3 regions of the Bradyrhizobium sp. LMG 9283 genome follow, and region 2 is predicted to be linked to each of the others. Evidence: predicted binding sites of a transcription regulator. Region 2 holds the regulator's gene; each other region holds the start of a gene.
The links. Region 2 encodes LexA, which represses DNA repair genes until DNA is damaged. Its sites were predicted from a motif close to TGTTCNNNNTGTGTTCNG; they were not measured.
Positions count from the first base shown of each region.

Region 1: P6U29_RS03660 (helicase-related protein) is a predicted target of LexA. The motif match lies at 2,401-2,418, and genes of this name have one in related genera.
Region 3: P6U29_RS00855 (YifB family Mg chelatase-like AAA ATPase) is a predicted target of LexA. The motif match lies at 2,844-2,861, and genes of this name have one in related genera.

Region 1 is NZ_CP120691.1:792,479-796,739, reverse strand. Features, by position in the region: gene P6U29_RS03660 (helicase-related protein) at 1-2,121, opposite strand, end outside; gene P6U29_RS03655 (DUF3108 domain-containing protein) at 2,857-3,666, opposite strand; gene rpmB (50S ribosomal protein L28) at 4,261-4,261, shown strand, end outside.
Region 2 is NZ_CP120691.1:4,313,928-4,318,188, reverse strand. Features, by position in the region: gene glp (gephyrin-like molybdotransferase Glp) at 1-907, shown strand, start outside; gene lexA (transcriptional repressor LexA) at 1,083-1,784, shown strand; gene P6U29_RS20370 (hypothetical protein) at 2,337-2,771, shown strand; gene P6U29_RS20365 (ComEC/Rec2 family competence protein) at 2,898-4,261, opposite strand, start outside.
Region 3 is NZ_CP120691.1:184,058-188,318, forward strand. Features, by position in the region: gene P6U29_RS00835 (CpaD family pilus assembly protein) at 1-261, shown strand, start outside; gene P6U29_RS00840 (CpaE family protein) at 258-1,553, shown strand; gene P6U29_RS00845 (tetratricopeptide repeat protein) at 1,595-2,368, opposite strand; gene P6U29_RS00850 (PilZ domain-containing protein) at 2,448-2,693, opposite strand; gene P6U29_RS00855 (YifB family Mg chelatase-like AAA ATPase) at 2,920-4,261, shown strand, end outside.

The sequences.
Region 1 (4,261 bases), 3.5 Mb from region 2:
CCAGAGCAGCGCGGCGAGCGCACGCGCGGCGGGCTTGAGCAGGCCGGGGAAATAGATGTGATAGGCGCCGAAGCGGACGCCGTATTTCCGCAACACGGCGCGCGAGGGCTGATCGAGATCCTTCAGCTCGCTTGCAATCTTCGGACGCTCGAGCACGCCGAGCGCCTCGACCAGCTGATAGGCGATGCCGCGGGCAATGCCGGTGACGTCCTCGGCCTTCGACAGCTCGAACATCGGCCCGAGCAGTTTCTCGATATGGGTCTTGAGCCAGAGCTCGAGCCGCGCCTGCACCTTGTCGCGCGGGCCGCCGGTCAGGCGCTCGTCGGAGATGATGCGGATGCGCGGATGCAGCGCGTCCTCTGCGGCGGCGAGGCGCGCCACGGCATCGCCGGTCCAGCGGATGATGCCCTCGGAGGTCAGCACGAACTGCTCGTCCGGCGCGTTGCCCAGCTTCTCGGCGCGCGCATTGATCTCGCCGGCGAGCACCGCTTGCGCTGCAGCCTGCAAGGCTTTCGCATCCGAGCCGGCCTCCGCCGCATCCGGTGCAAAGGTGAAGCCGTCGAGGCGGCCGATGACATGGCCTTCGACGATGACTTCGCCGGTCTTGCCGATTTCAGTATTCAAGCTCGTGTTCTCCCGCAGGCGGCGCATCAATACACTGGTCCGGCGATCAACGAAACGCTCAGTCAAGCGTTCATGGAGCGCATCCGATAATTTATTTTCGACCTCCCGCGTGATCCCCTGCCAGCGTTCGGGGTCTCTCAGCCAGTCCGGGCGGTTGGCGACGAAGGTCCAGGTGCGGATCTGGGCGATTCGGGCCGACAGCGTATCGATGTCGCCGTCGATACGGTCGGCCTGGGTGACCTGGGCCTCGAACCAGGAATCGGGAATGCATCCCTTCCGCATCAGGAAGCCGTACAGCGTCGTCACCAGCTCGGCATGGGCGGCCGGCGACAGTTTTCGGTAGTCCGGGACCTGGCAGGCCTCCCAGAGACGCTCCACGGCGGCCTTGCCATGCGCGATATCGCGCACCTCGCCGTCGCGGGCGGCATGATCGAGCACGCGCATGTCCTCGGCGATCGGCGCGCGCGTCAGCGTCTCGTGGCCGGGGCCGAGATTCAGCGACACCTGCAGGGCGCCGAGCGAAGAGAAATCCAGCTTGGAGTTGCGCCATTGCAGCACCTTCACGGCATCGAAGGTGTGGTTCTGCAGCGCGTTGACGAGCTCGGGCTCGAACGGTGCGCAACGGCCGGTGGTGCCGAAGGTGCCGTTGCGGGTGGCGCGGCCGGCGCGGCCGGCCACTTGCGCGAATTCGGCCGGCGTCAGGCGGCGGAACTGGTAGCCGTCGAACTTGCGGTCGGAGGCAAACGCGACGTGGTCGACGTCGAGATTGAGGCCCATGCCGACGGCATCGGTGGCGACGAGATAGTCGACATCGCCGTTCTGGAACATCGCGACCTGCGCGTTGCGCGTGCGGGGCGAGAGCGAGCCCAGAACAACGGCGGCGCCGCCGTGCTGGCGGCGGATCAGCTCGGCGATGGCGTAGACCTCGTCGGCGGAGAACGCGACGATGGCGGTGCGGCGCGGCTGGCGCGTGATCTTGCGGTCGCCGGCGAATTCGAGGCGAGACAGGCGCGGCCGCGTGATCATGGAGACGCCCGGCAGCAGCCGCTCGATGATCGGGCGCATGGTGGCAGCACCCAGCAGCAACGTCTCGTCGCGGCCGCGGCGGTTGAGCAGCCGATCGGTGAAGACATGGCCGCGTTCGAGATCGGCGGCGATCTGGACCTCGTCGACGGCGAGGAAGGAGACGTCGAGATCCCTGGGCATCGCCTCGACGGTCGACACCCAATAGCGCGGATTCTTCGGCTTGATCTTCTCTTCACCGGTGACGAGCGCGACGCTGGCCGCGCCCGCGCGATCGGCGATCTTGTTGTAGACCTCGCGCGCGAGCAGGCGCAGCGGCAGGCCGATCATGCCAGAGGGATGCGCGAGCATCCGCTCGATGGCGAGATGGGTCTTGCCGGTGTTGGTCGGCCCGAGCACCGCAGTGACGCCTGCGCCAGGCACTCGATCGGAAAGTGCGCGCTCGGAAGCGAAGGGGGAGGAAGAAAAAGCCATGTCCAGGGATTAGGTAGTGGCGATTTGGGCGAATGTCAGTGCTGGATGAGGCGGTGAGGGGGCTGGGTGTCGGTGATGTCTCCGAACGCTGCGCGGGCAGCCACGCACTCCGCTGTCATGCCCCGGCTTGACCGGGGCATCCAGTACACCGCGGCCTCTCGCTCGACCACAACCGCCGCGGCGTACTGGATCGCCCGGTCAAGCCGGGCGATGACACCGTGGGTGTGGGCACGCTCTCCCCAATTCCCGCGCAACTGTCTCACTTTGCGACGCTTTTCCCGTTCGCTTTAAGCTTCGGAACGACTCTAGAACGAATCGCGGCCGAATCGCTGACTCCCTGACGAGTCCTGTTCCGTTCACGCAACATGTCGCGGGACTCGTATTGGTTGCGCACTAGATGGAGTTTTGCGCGGCCGCACAAGCGACCGGGTTCGTTAAAGCTGGGGATGGGCGTTGAGTCGAATCAGAATCGGGGAGGAGTCAAATGGATTCCCTGGACATGAACGCTGCCGAAGCAAAATGTGCGAAAACAACCCCATGCACAGTAGGTAAGTGATTGAAATAATGCGACTTCTTTTTACCCTCCCCTGGAGGGGGAGGGTCGGCTCCCAGCGCGCAAGCGATGCGAGACGGGGTGGGGTGATCTCTCCGCTCGGGCAGTCCCCGTGTTGAGAGATCACCCCACCCCGCTCGCGCTGCGCGCGATCGACCCTCCCCCTCCAGGGGAGGGTAAGGTCACTGCGTCTTGGCCACCCTTGGCGGCTGGGGGGAGGTGACGAAGCTGGTCGCTTCCAGCATGGCCGGGCCCAAGGGCGTCGGCACTTTCAGCCAGAACGGGACCAGGATGCGCGTGCCCGCCACCGGCGCAAAGGCGATCTCGATATTGCGCTGGGCGGCGAGATATTTGATCACGGGGCGATCGGGGATGTAGCCCGCCACAGGCACGAAATAGAGCGCGCAGACCACGACCGGGCCCTTGTAGCCCTTCTCCGCCTTCACGGTCTCCATGCGCTTGAAATCGAGCTTGAGGTCGTAGCGCATGCGGCCGTCGAACACGGGCGCCGCGTTGTGGCAGGCCTCCGGCGCAACGGGGTCGCTGGTGCCGGGCACGCGCAAGAGCGAGGCCGTCATCGGGTCCCAGACGCCGCGGCGATGCGCGTCGGTGACGACGATACGATCCGGGTCGACCGGCGGCTCCGGCAAGATGGCAAAATCCTTCACATTGCCCTTGTCGAGGGTGATGCGGATCTCTTCGGTCTTCTTCTGGGTGGTGGTGGAGGCCTGATAGCCGGTCGCCACCAGCGCGCCATTGACGACGCGCCCTTGGCTGGCGCCGGTGCCCGACCCGCCCGTGAACGACTTCAACAGCCCCGTGGTGCCGCCGGAGGCCGCCGCCGAGAACACGTCGTCCTGGATGTCGATGTTCCAGGCGCCCTTGCCGACGGGAATGCCGGCCAGCGAGGCCTCATATTGCGCCTCGAGCTTGCCCTGCGCCGCGGCCGGCACCGCGCCCCAGGCCAGGGCCAGCACGCAAAAGGCAGCCAGCCAGCCGGCCAGGCGCGGACGGGCCGGGCGCAGGTTTTGTGCAAATAGGGGGGTTGTCAGCACGAAATAATCCAATCGGAGCGCGATGCGCTGTTACTTAAGCCAAAAACCGCGGCAAACAATGTGTTGGGGCCATCGTGGCCCTGGGAACTCCACCGGACTCTTCGGCGGCGAATACGCCCTTTATGTGATGGTAAGGTGCGACAATCATTGCCGTTTTTGTGATCGGGCGGTAGCCGGGGGCTCCCACCTCTCCCGCTTGCGGGAGAGCACAGGCCGCCTTCGGCGGCCGTCCTCTTGAGAACGCCGAGGCGAAGCCTCGGCTATGGCGCAGCGCGGGTGAGGGCTCTCTCCTTTGGGGGGCACTCGCGACTGCCCCGCCGCGGAAAGAGCCCTCTCCCCAACCCTCTCCCGCGCGCGGGAGAGGGGGCGCACCAGCGCCGGGACGGGGCACGAATCCCCGCCCAAATCCTTGACTACCCGCCCCTTCCCCCCTATACGTCCGCCCGCTCCCTGCAAGGACAGAGAATTTGCCCCCGTGGCGCCCAGAATGGCGGCCGCAAATCGTTGGGGGTTCAGGATAAGGATTTTGCCA
Region 2 (4,261 bases):
TGGCGCCGATGCGGTCGTGATCCAGGAGGACACGGTCGCCGACGGCAAGCACATCACGATCAAGGAAGCCGCGATTCCCGGACGGCACATCCGCCCTGCCGGCGTCGACTTCCGCGAGGGCGACGTGCTGCTGCGCAAGGGAACCCGTCTCACCGAGCGCGATCTCGCGCTCGCCGCTGCGATGAACCACCCGCAGCTTGCCGTTTGCCGCCGTCCGAAGGTCGCGATCCTCGCCACCGGCGACGAGCTGGTGATGCCGGGCGCCACGCCCGGATACGGCCAGATCGTCTATTCCAATGGCTACGCCCTGCACGCGCTCGCCCGCAGTGAGGGCGCCGAGACCATCGACCTCGGCGTTGCCGCCGATACGCTGCAGGCCACTTCCGCCGGCATCCGCCGCGCCCGCGAGAGCGGCGCCGACATCCTGATCACGACCGGTGGCGCGTCGGTCGGCGACCACGATCTGGTTCAGCAGGCGCTGAAGGGCGAAGGCATCTCGATGGCGTTCTGGAAGATCGCTATCCGGCCCGGCAAGCCGATGATGCACGGACGGCTCGGCGCCATGCGCGTAATCGGCCTGCCCGGCAATCCGGTGTCATCATACGTATGCGCCTTCCTGTTCATGGTGCCGCTGATTCGCGCCCTGTCAGGCCGCTCGGTGATTCATCATCACCGCGAGCGCGCCGTGCTGGGCCGCGATCTCGGGGCCAACGACCAGCGCGAGGATTATCTGCGTGCGCGCCTGGAGCTGCGCGGCGACGGCACGCTCGTCGCCCTTCCCGTCAGCCATCAGGACTCCTCTCTGCTTGCGAATCTCGCTGCGGCACAGGTACTTCTCGTGCGCGCGCCGTTCGCGCCGAAGGCCGAGGCCGGCACGCCTTGCGAGGTGCTGCGGCTCCCCGCCTGAGCTGCATTGCACACGCATTCCGCGAGTTTTGCCCCGTTCACGGTAAATTAAGCAGTTGCGGAACACATATCGAACATATAGTGTCCGTTCATGATTTGTTTCGAGGATGTAGCGGCTTATCGCTGAATTCATCGTCTCGGAATCGAACGACATCAACCGGGGGACTTTGGTCGAGATGTTGACGCGCAAACAATACGAGCTTCTGCGGTTCATCAGCGAACGTCTGAAGGAAAGCGGCGTGCCGCCGTCCTTCGACGAGATGAAGGATGCGCTCGACCTGCGCTCGAAGTCAGGCATTCATCGCCTGATCACTGCGCTCGAGGAGCGCGGCTTCATCCGCCGCCTGCCCAACCGCGCCCGGGCCATCGAGGTGATCAAGCTGCCCGAACTCCAGGCCGCTGCCGGCAATCGCCGCGGCTTCACGCCGAGCGTCATCGAGGGCAATCTCGGCAAGGTGCGCGCGAGCTCCAGCCCGCCTGTTGACGAGGGCGAGCGTCCCGTCGCGGTGCCGGTGATGGGCCGCATCGCGGCCGGCACGCCGATCGAGGCGCTGCAGACCCGCAGCCACACCATCAGCGTACCGCCCGACATGCTCGGCTCGGGCGAGCACTACGCACTCGAAGTGCGCGGCGATTCGATGGTCGAGGCCGGCATCCTCGATGGCGACATGGCGCTGATCCAGCGCAACGAGAGCGCCGACACCGGCGACATCGTGGTGGCGCTGATCGATGACGAGGAGGCCACGCTCAAGCGCTTCCGCCGTCGCGGCGCCTCGATCGCGCTCGAGCCCGCCAATGCCGCCTACGAGGTCCGCATCCTTCCGCCGAACCGCGTGAAGATTCAGGGCAAGCTGATCGGGCTTTACCGGAAATACTAAGCGGTCCTGCGGTCGTTCGACACCTGTTGGAGCGGAGCATTTCCGCTCCGGCTGGATAGTCTTTCCGGATTATCCAGCCCCCCTCCGGCGCGACATCCTCGAGACGCCGCGCGAAGCGACATCGCTTCGCGGCCTGAGAGCTTGAGGAGACGCCATGCGCCAGATCGTTGCATGGACAATCATTGCGGCGCTGGCCGCAGCATCGGCATCGCAAGCCGTTGCCACACCATCGCATCGCCGTATGCGCAGGCAATCGGCGGCTCGCGAGCATATCCGCAACGCGCGGAATGCAATCGCACAGCCTCCGCAATCGAGCTGGCAATATTCAAGCTGGTCGGCACCCGCGGGGCGCTGACATGGCGTCTTCCGAATGCACAGGCGTCGGCTTTGTTCCTATCGAATCCGGGAAAGATAATGTGATCGTGGCTTGCGGACCCCAGCCGCAGATTTGCCTACAACCGAGCAGAACGTTGTATGCTTCACCCCGATAGAGGCCTGCGCCTCGAAAACAAAAGAGGTGCGGGTTCGCTATCTTCGCATGAGGAGCACCCGATGTGTGACTACAGCCTGCATGCCGTCGCGACGCGCCCTGCCGAAGTCGGCGAGACGATCGTCACGACAACCTTCCGCGGTACCTCGACACGCGGCTTCGCCTCCGAAGCCGATCTCTCGGTCGCGGTCTGCCTGCTGCCGGGAACGGAGCTCGCTTTCGCCGACAACGTCCGTTACGACAACCGCTGGATCTGGACGCGCACCGTCAACTCCCGCGTCGGAAAGTTCGGCAAGATCGACCCGCACATTCCCGATCGCCATCATGACGCGATCGAATTTCCCGACGGCAAATACGTGCTGGTGACACAGCTCGTCGAAGGCCAGCGCGCGACCGTGCTGCAGTTGCCGGTGACCCAGCCGGTTGGCGAGCGCGAGCACAAGCCGCAGATCGTCGCCGAGACGCGGTCCACGATCACGCGCCTGCCGATCGGCTGAGGTCGTCGCCCCCGGCCGGTGGGTCGAGGGCCAGGATTTGAAATGCCATCGCCGGCCGAGGCCGGCGAGATGGTATGGTTTGCGTCCTGCGGAATCCCGTCGGACCGGCACCCCGCGCATCTATCCTCAATCGTCAGCCTGCAAGTCGGCCTCCGATGGCGTTGCGTCCCGGTTGCGAGGCGCGGCCGTTTTCGGCGCAAGGCTGCTATCGAAATCCCCCTCGCCGGCGCCGGCGGGCAGCCAGGGGCGGTTTGCGCCTCTCGCCCTCACCGCCTGCACCGAGAAGCCCTCTCCGTTTTGCATCAGAGCCAGCGCGCCCTGACTGGCAAGACGCGGCCGATCGACCACCATCGCCGCGCAATCGGGCGGCGCGGGCCGCGCCGTCACCACCAACGCGGCACGGCTGCAATCATCAGCCAACGCGTCGATGCGCAGAGAAAGCGCGACCAGCCCTCCGTCCGCAAGCGGCGCCACGCAGCCGGACTCGTCACATGACACACCGCTCGCCAACGAGGCGTTGGCGGCATCGCGCGGATCGGCATCGGCAGCTAACCACTCCCTCAGCAGAAAGCCATCCTTGCTTGCCCGGATCACATGCAAACGCCCATCCCCGCCCCGGACCGCGACGCTCGCGCCATCCCCGGCAATCAGGATATCGGGCTGCCGCACCGACAGCCCCCAGAGGATCGCTGCAAGCAGCATCAGGGCACCGGACCAGCGCAAGGGCGTGCGCAGCAGGCCCATCACGATGATCCCGAGGCTGGCCGCGACCACCGGCGCGATCCCGAACGCCGGAATGCGGCCAACCGCGCCCGGCAGAGCCGCCACCCAGCGCGAGACCGCGACCATCCAGTCAATACCGATCCCCATCAGCCACCAGAACACGCCGTCGAGCCCGAAGGGAGCCGCGAGCAGCCCTAAAAGCCCCGCCGGCATCACCAGCGCCGAGACCACCGGCATCGCGCCGAGATTGGCGAGCACGCCGTATGGCGTCACACGATGGAAGTGGAAGGCAGCATAGGGCGTGGTCGCAAGCCCCGCGATCAACGAGGCCAGGAACAACATCGCGATCTCGCGGCCGCCCCACAGCGCGATGCGCGCGGTCGCCGAATGATCGGGCGATGCAAGCAGGTTCGGCATGCCGATCTGCACCAGCGCCACCAGCCCGAGCGTCGCGGCGAAGGACATCTGAAAGCTCGGATGCACCAGGGCCTCGGGCGCGACCGCGAGCACGATCAGCGCGGCCACCGCCAGCGTCCGGAAAGTAATGGCGCGGCGATCGACCATCACGGCGATCAACACCACCGCAGTCATGAAGAACGATCTTTGCGTCGCAACCTCCGCGCCTGACAGCAGCAGGTAGAACGCAGCCGCGACCAGCGCCGCCGCCGCCGCCCATTTCTTAATGGCGAAGCCGGCCGCCAGTCCCGGGATCAGCGCCAGCAGCGCGCGCACCGCGAAGAAGACGACGCCGGCGACGACCGCCATGT
Region 3 (4,261 bases), 4.1 Mb from region 2:
CTGTGGCCGGAAGACGTCGGCCCCTCTATCCTCGACCCCGGCTATAACGAGAACCGGCCCTATTTCAATCTGGGCTGCGCCAGCCAGCGCAATCTCGCGGCGATGATCGACAACCCGGCCGACCTCGAGCAGCCGCGTGCCGAGACGCCCGCCTATACCGCCCGGCGCGACATCGCCTTCGACCGTTACCGCAAGGGCACGCCGATCGCGACGCCCTCCCCCGATTCCGACAAGGCCAAACTCAGCGATACCGGCAAATGACACGGCTTCACGACGAAGACGCGGACGCAGACGATCCGCTGCACCCCGACGAACATATCGCGCCGGTTCCTCGCATTTCGGTGCAAGCCTTTTGCGAGACCGAGCAGACGCTCCAGGCGGTGACCGCGGCGGGCCAGGATCGCCGGCTCGCCAAGGCCCACCTCACCGCCAAGGACGGTGGCCTCGCCGCAGCGATCGAAGCCTATGAATCGAGGCCGACACCGAACGTGATCGTCATCGAGTCCGATGGCACGCGCGACATCCTGGAGGGGCTCGACGACCTCGCCGGCGTCTGCGATCCCGGCACCCGCGTGGTCGTGATCGGCAGCCCCAATGACACCGCGCCCTATCGGGAGCTGGTGCGCCGCGGCGTCAACGACTATGTGGTCGGACCGGTCGAAACCCTCGACGTGGTCCGCTCGATCTGCAGCCTGTTCTCGGCGTCCGAGGCCATCATCACCGGCCGCGTCATCGCGGTGGTCGGCGCCAAGGGCGGCGTCGGCGCGTCCACCGTCGCACATAATCTGGCCTGGACCATCGCGCGAGACCTTGCGCTCGATTCCGTCGTGATCGATCTCGACCTCGCCTTCGGCACGGCGGGCCTCGACTACAACCAGGACCCGGTGCAGGGCATCGCCAATGCGGTGCTGTCGCAGGACCGGCCGGACACGGCGCTGATGGAGCGCCTGCTCGCCAAATGCACCGATCGCCTCAGTCTGCTGGCGGCGCCCGCCACGCTCGACCGCGTCTACGATTTCGGTGCCGAAGCCTTTGACGCGGTGTTCGACACGCTGCGCATGACCACGCCCTGCATCGTGCTCGACGTTCCCCATCAATGGTCGGGCTGGACGCGACGCGCGCTGGTGAACGCCGACGATATCGTCATCGTGGCCGAGCCCGATCTCGCCAACTTGCGCAACACCAAGAACATGCTGAGCGTGCTGAAGACAGCGCGGCCGAACGACCGGCCGCCGCTGTACTGCCTCAACCAGGTCGGCATGCACAAGCGCGCAGAGATCGAGGTCAAGGCCTTCGCCAAGACCATGGAGAGCCAGCCGATCGCGGTGATCCCGTTCGATTCGAAATTGTTCTCGACCGCGGCCAACAACGGTCAGATGATCGCGGAGGTCTCCAAGACCCACCGCACCACCCTCCTGTTCCAGAACATGGCGAACCGCCTCGCCGGCCGCGGCGAGGTGAAAAAGCCGAAGCGCTCGCTGCTCGAGCCGCTCTTGAAGAAGCTGAAGGGCAGGTCAGGGCGCGGCTCGGCCCCGCATCGCAAGGCTTCGTAGGATAGCGGTGCTCGCTTCGTCGGGCCGCAGGAAAGTGCGGGCTATCTGTCCGCCCGTTGCTGCTTCTTCGCCAGCAGCTGCCGCAGCGCGGTGACTTTGGCCGCCGCCTGGTCGGGCGGCAGATCGGCCCTTACGATGGATTCGGCTTCGGCCTGCTTTCCTTCCAGCCCCAGCACGAGCGCGAGATTGGCGCGTACGCGGGGATCTCCGGGATTGCGCTCATGCGCGCGCCGCATCGTTTCCTCGGCCCGCGGCAGATTGTTCTGGAGCATGTAGGACAGGCCGAGATTGGACAGCACCTGCGGCTCGTCGGGCACGATCTTCAAGGCGCTCGCGTAATATTGCTGCGCCTCCTCATTGCGGCCGAGCTGATCCAGCGCCGCGCCCTGCGCCGACAGGATGCGCCAATCTGGATCTTCCGGTGTATGGGCGCGGCTCAGGACATCGAAGGCCTGCTGGAAATTGCCGTTGTCGGCGAGCGCGCGGCCATAGCCGGCGAGCAGCGCCTTGTTGCTGGGATGGCCGAGCACGGCCTGCTCCAGCACCGCGACCGCCTGCGCGCGCTGGCCGGTCTCGCGCAGCGCCTTGCCGTAGGCGAGTGCAACGGAGGGATCGCTTGGCTTGGCGCGATAGCGCTCGCGCAACGCGTCCATGTCGGGCTTGGCGTCGGCCGTGACCGGGGCTTCAGATTTGACGCCGAGCGCGCCGGTCACATCCTCGATGCCATTGGTCTGGCAGCCGCCGAGGACCAGCACCATGAACGCGGGAAGCAGGAATTTCGCCGGAGGCAGGGCGGGGGACGGACGCTTGGACATACTCTGATCACTCGGCGACTGATCAGGGATGCTGACCGATTAACGCTAAAGTCCCGTTAAGGAGGCGCCCCGCAGCAGCCTAATCGACGAATTCGGCGCCGAACTCGCAGCCGATGCGCCAGCGCAGGCGGCATTGGCGGGAATAGTCGGGCGCAAAGATGATGGTGAATTGCGGTGGCACTTCCAAAAATTCCGCCACCACTTTCACGCCGCCATCCGAAATATCCGTGATCGTGCAATCCCGCGGCAGCGAGCCCGCGCCAAAATGGATCTTGGCGAGACGGCTGCACACCCGACGTTCGCTTCTCCGGCGATTTGCAAGCATTTACTTTTCACCCGTTAGACCACGGTCCATCCCGCAGGCCCAGGAGTAGCGGACATTCGTTGGGATGTGCTGAGGAGAGCGACTTGCATTCGAGACGTAGTCTTTGCGTCGCGTTTACGACTGGTTAGGACTTGCACGGGCCCAGAGCATTGTTCCCGTATTGTTCTTGCGAAAACCGCCGCGCTCTGCTACCCGTAATTGTGGAAAAGGGCAGGCTGGTTCGAGCATGGTTCAACGGGTTTCTACCGTCGCCTTCGAGGGGATCGAGGCCCGCGCGGTCGACGTGCAGGTGCAGGTGGCGCCCGGCCTGCCGGCCTTCGCCATCGTCGGCCTGCCCGACAAGGCGGTGTCGGAGGCGCGCGAGCGGGTGCGTTCGGCGCTGCTCGCCTCGGGGCTGGCGCTGCCGGCGCGGCGGATCACCGTCAATCTGGCACCGGCCGACGTCCCGAAGGAAGGCAGCCATTACGACCTGCCGATCGCGCTCGGGCTGATGGCCGCGATCGGGGCGATCCCGCCGGATGCGCTCGCCGGCTTCACCGTGCTCGGCGAGCTCGGCCTCGACGGCTCGATCGCGCCGGTGGCCGGCGTTCTTCCCGCCGCGATCGGCGCCAATATGCGCGAGGAAGGGCTGATCTGTCCGGCGTCTTGCGGCTCCGAAGCGGCGTGGGCGAGCCCGGACATCCAGATCATCGCCGCAAGCTCGCTGATCCAGATCGCCAACCATTTCAAGGGCACGCAAGTGCTGTCGCGGCCCTCGCCGAAAGTGCACGAAGCCGCCGCCTCGACGCTCGACCTGCGCGACATCAAGGGCCAGGAGAGCGCCAAGCGCGCGCTGGAGATCGCGGCCGCCGGCGGGCATCATCTGCTCATGATCGGCGCGCCCGGCGCCGGCAAATCGATGTTGGCCGCGCGCCTGCCCTCGATCCTGCCGCCGCTCTCGCCAAGCGAGCTGCTCGAGGTCTCGATGATCGCCTCCGTCGCCGGCGAGATCGAAGGCGGCGCGCTGACGGCGCGGCGACCGTTCCGCTCGCCGCATCAGGGCGTGCTGTTCCTCGACGAGCTGCCGGAGTTCGATCCGCGCGTGCTGGATTCGCTGCGTCAGCCGCTGGAGAACGGCGAGGTCGCGGTGTCGCGCGCCAATCACCGCGTCACCTACCCTGCCCGCTTCATGCTGGTCGCCGCGATGAATCCCTGCCGCTGCGGCAACGCGTTCGAGCCCGGCTATGCCTGCAAGCGCGGCCGCATCGACCGCTGCACCGGCGATTACCAGGCGCGCATCTCCGGTCCCCTGATGGACCGCATCGATCTGCGCATCGAGGTGCCGGCGGTGACCGCCGCCGATCTGATCCTGCCACCGCCGGCGGAGGGCTCGGCCGAGGTCGCCGCGCGCGTTGCGGCAGCGCGCGACATCCAGCTCGCGCGCTATGCGGATGCAGGCTTGCTCCACATTCGCACCAATGCAGAGGCGCCCGCTTCCGTATTGGAGGAGATCGCAAAGCCTGACGCGCAAGGCGCCAAGCTGCTGCGCGATGCCGCCGAGACCATGCGGCTGTCCGCGCGCGGCTACC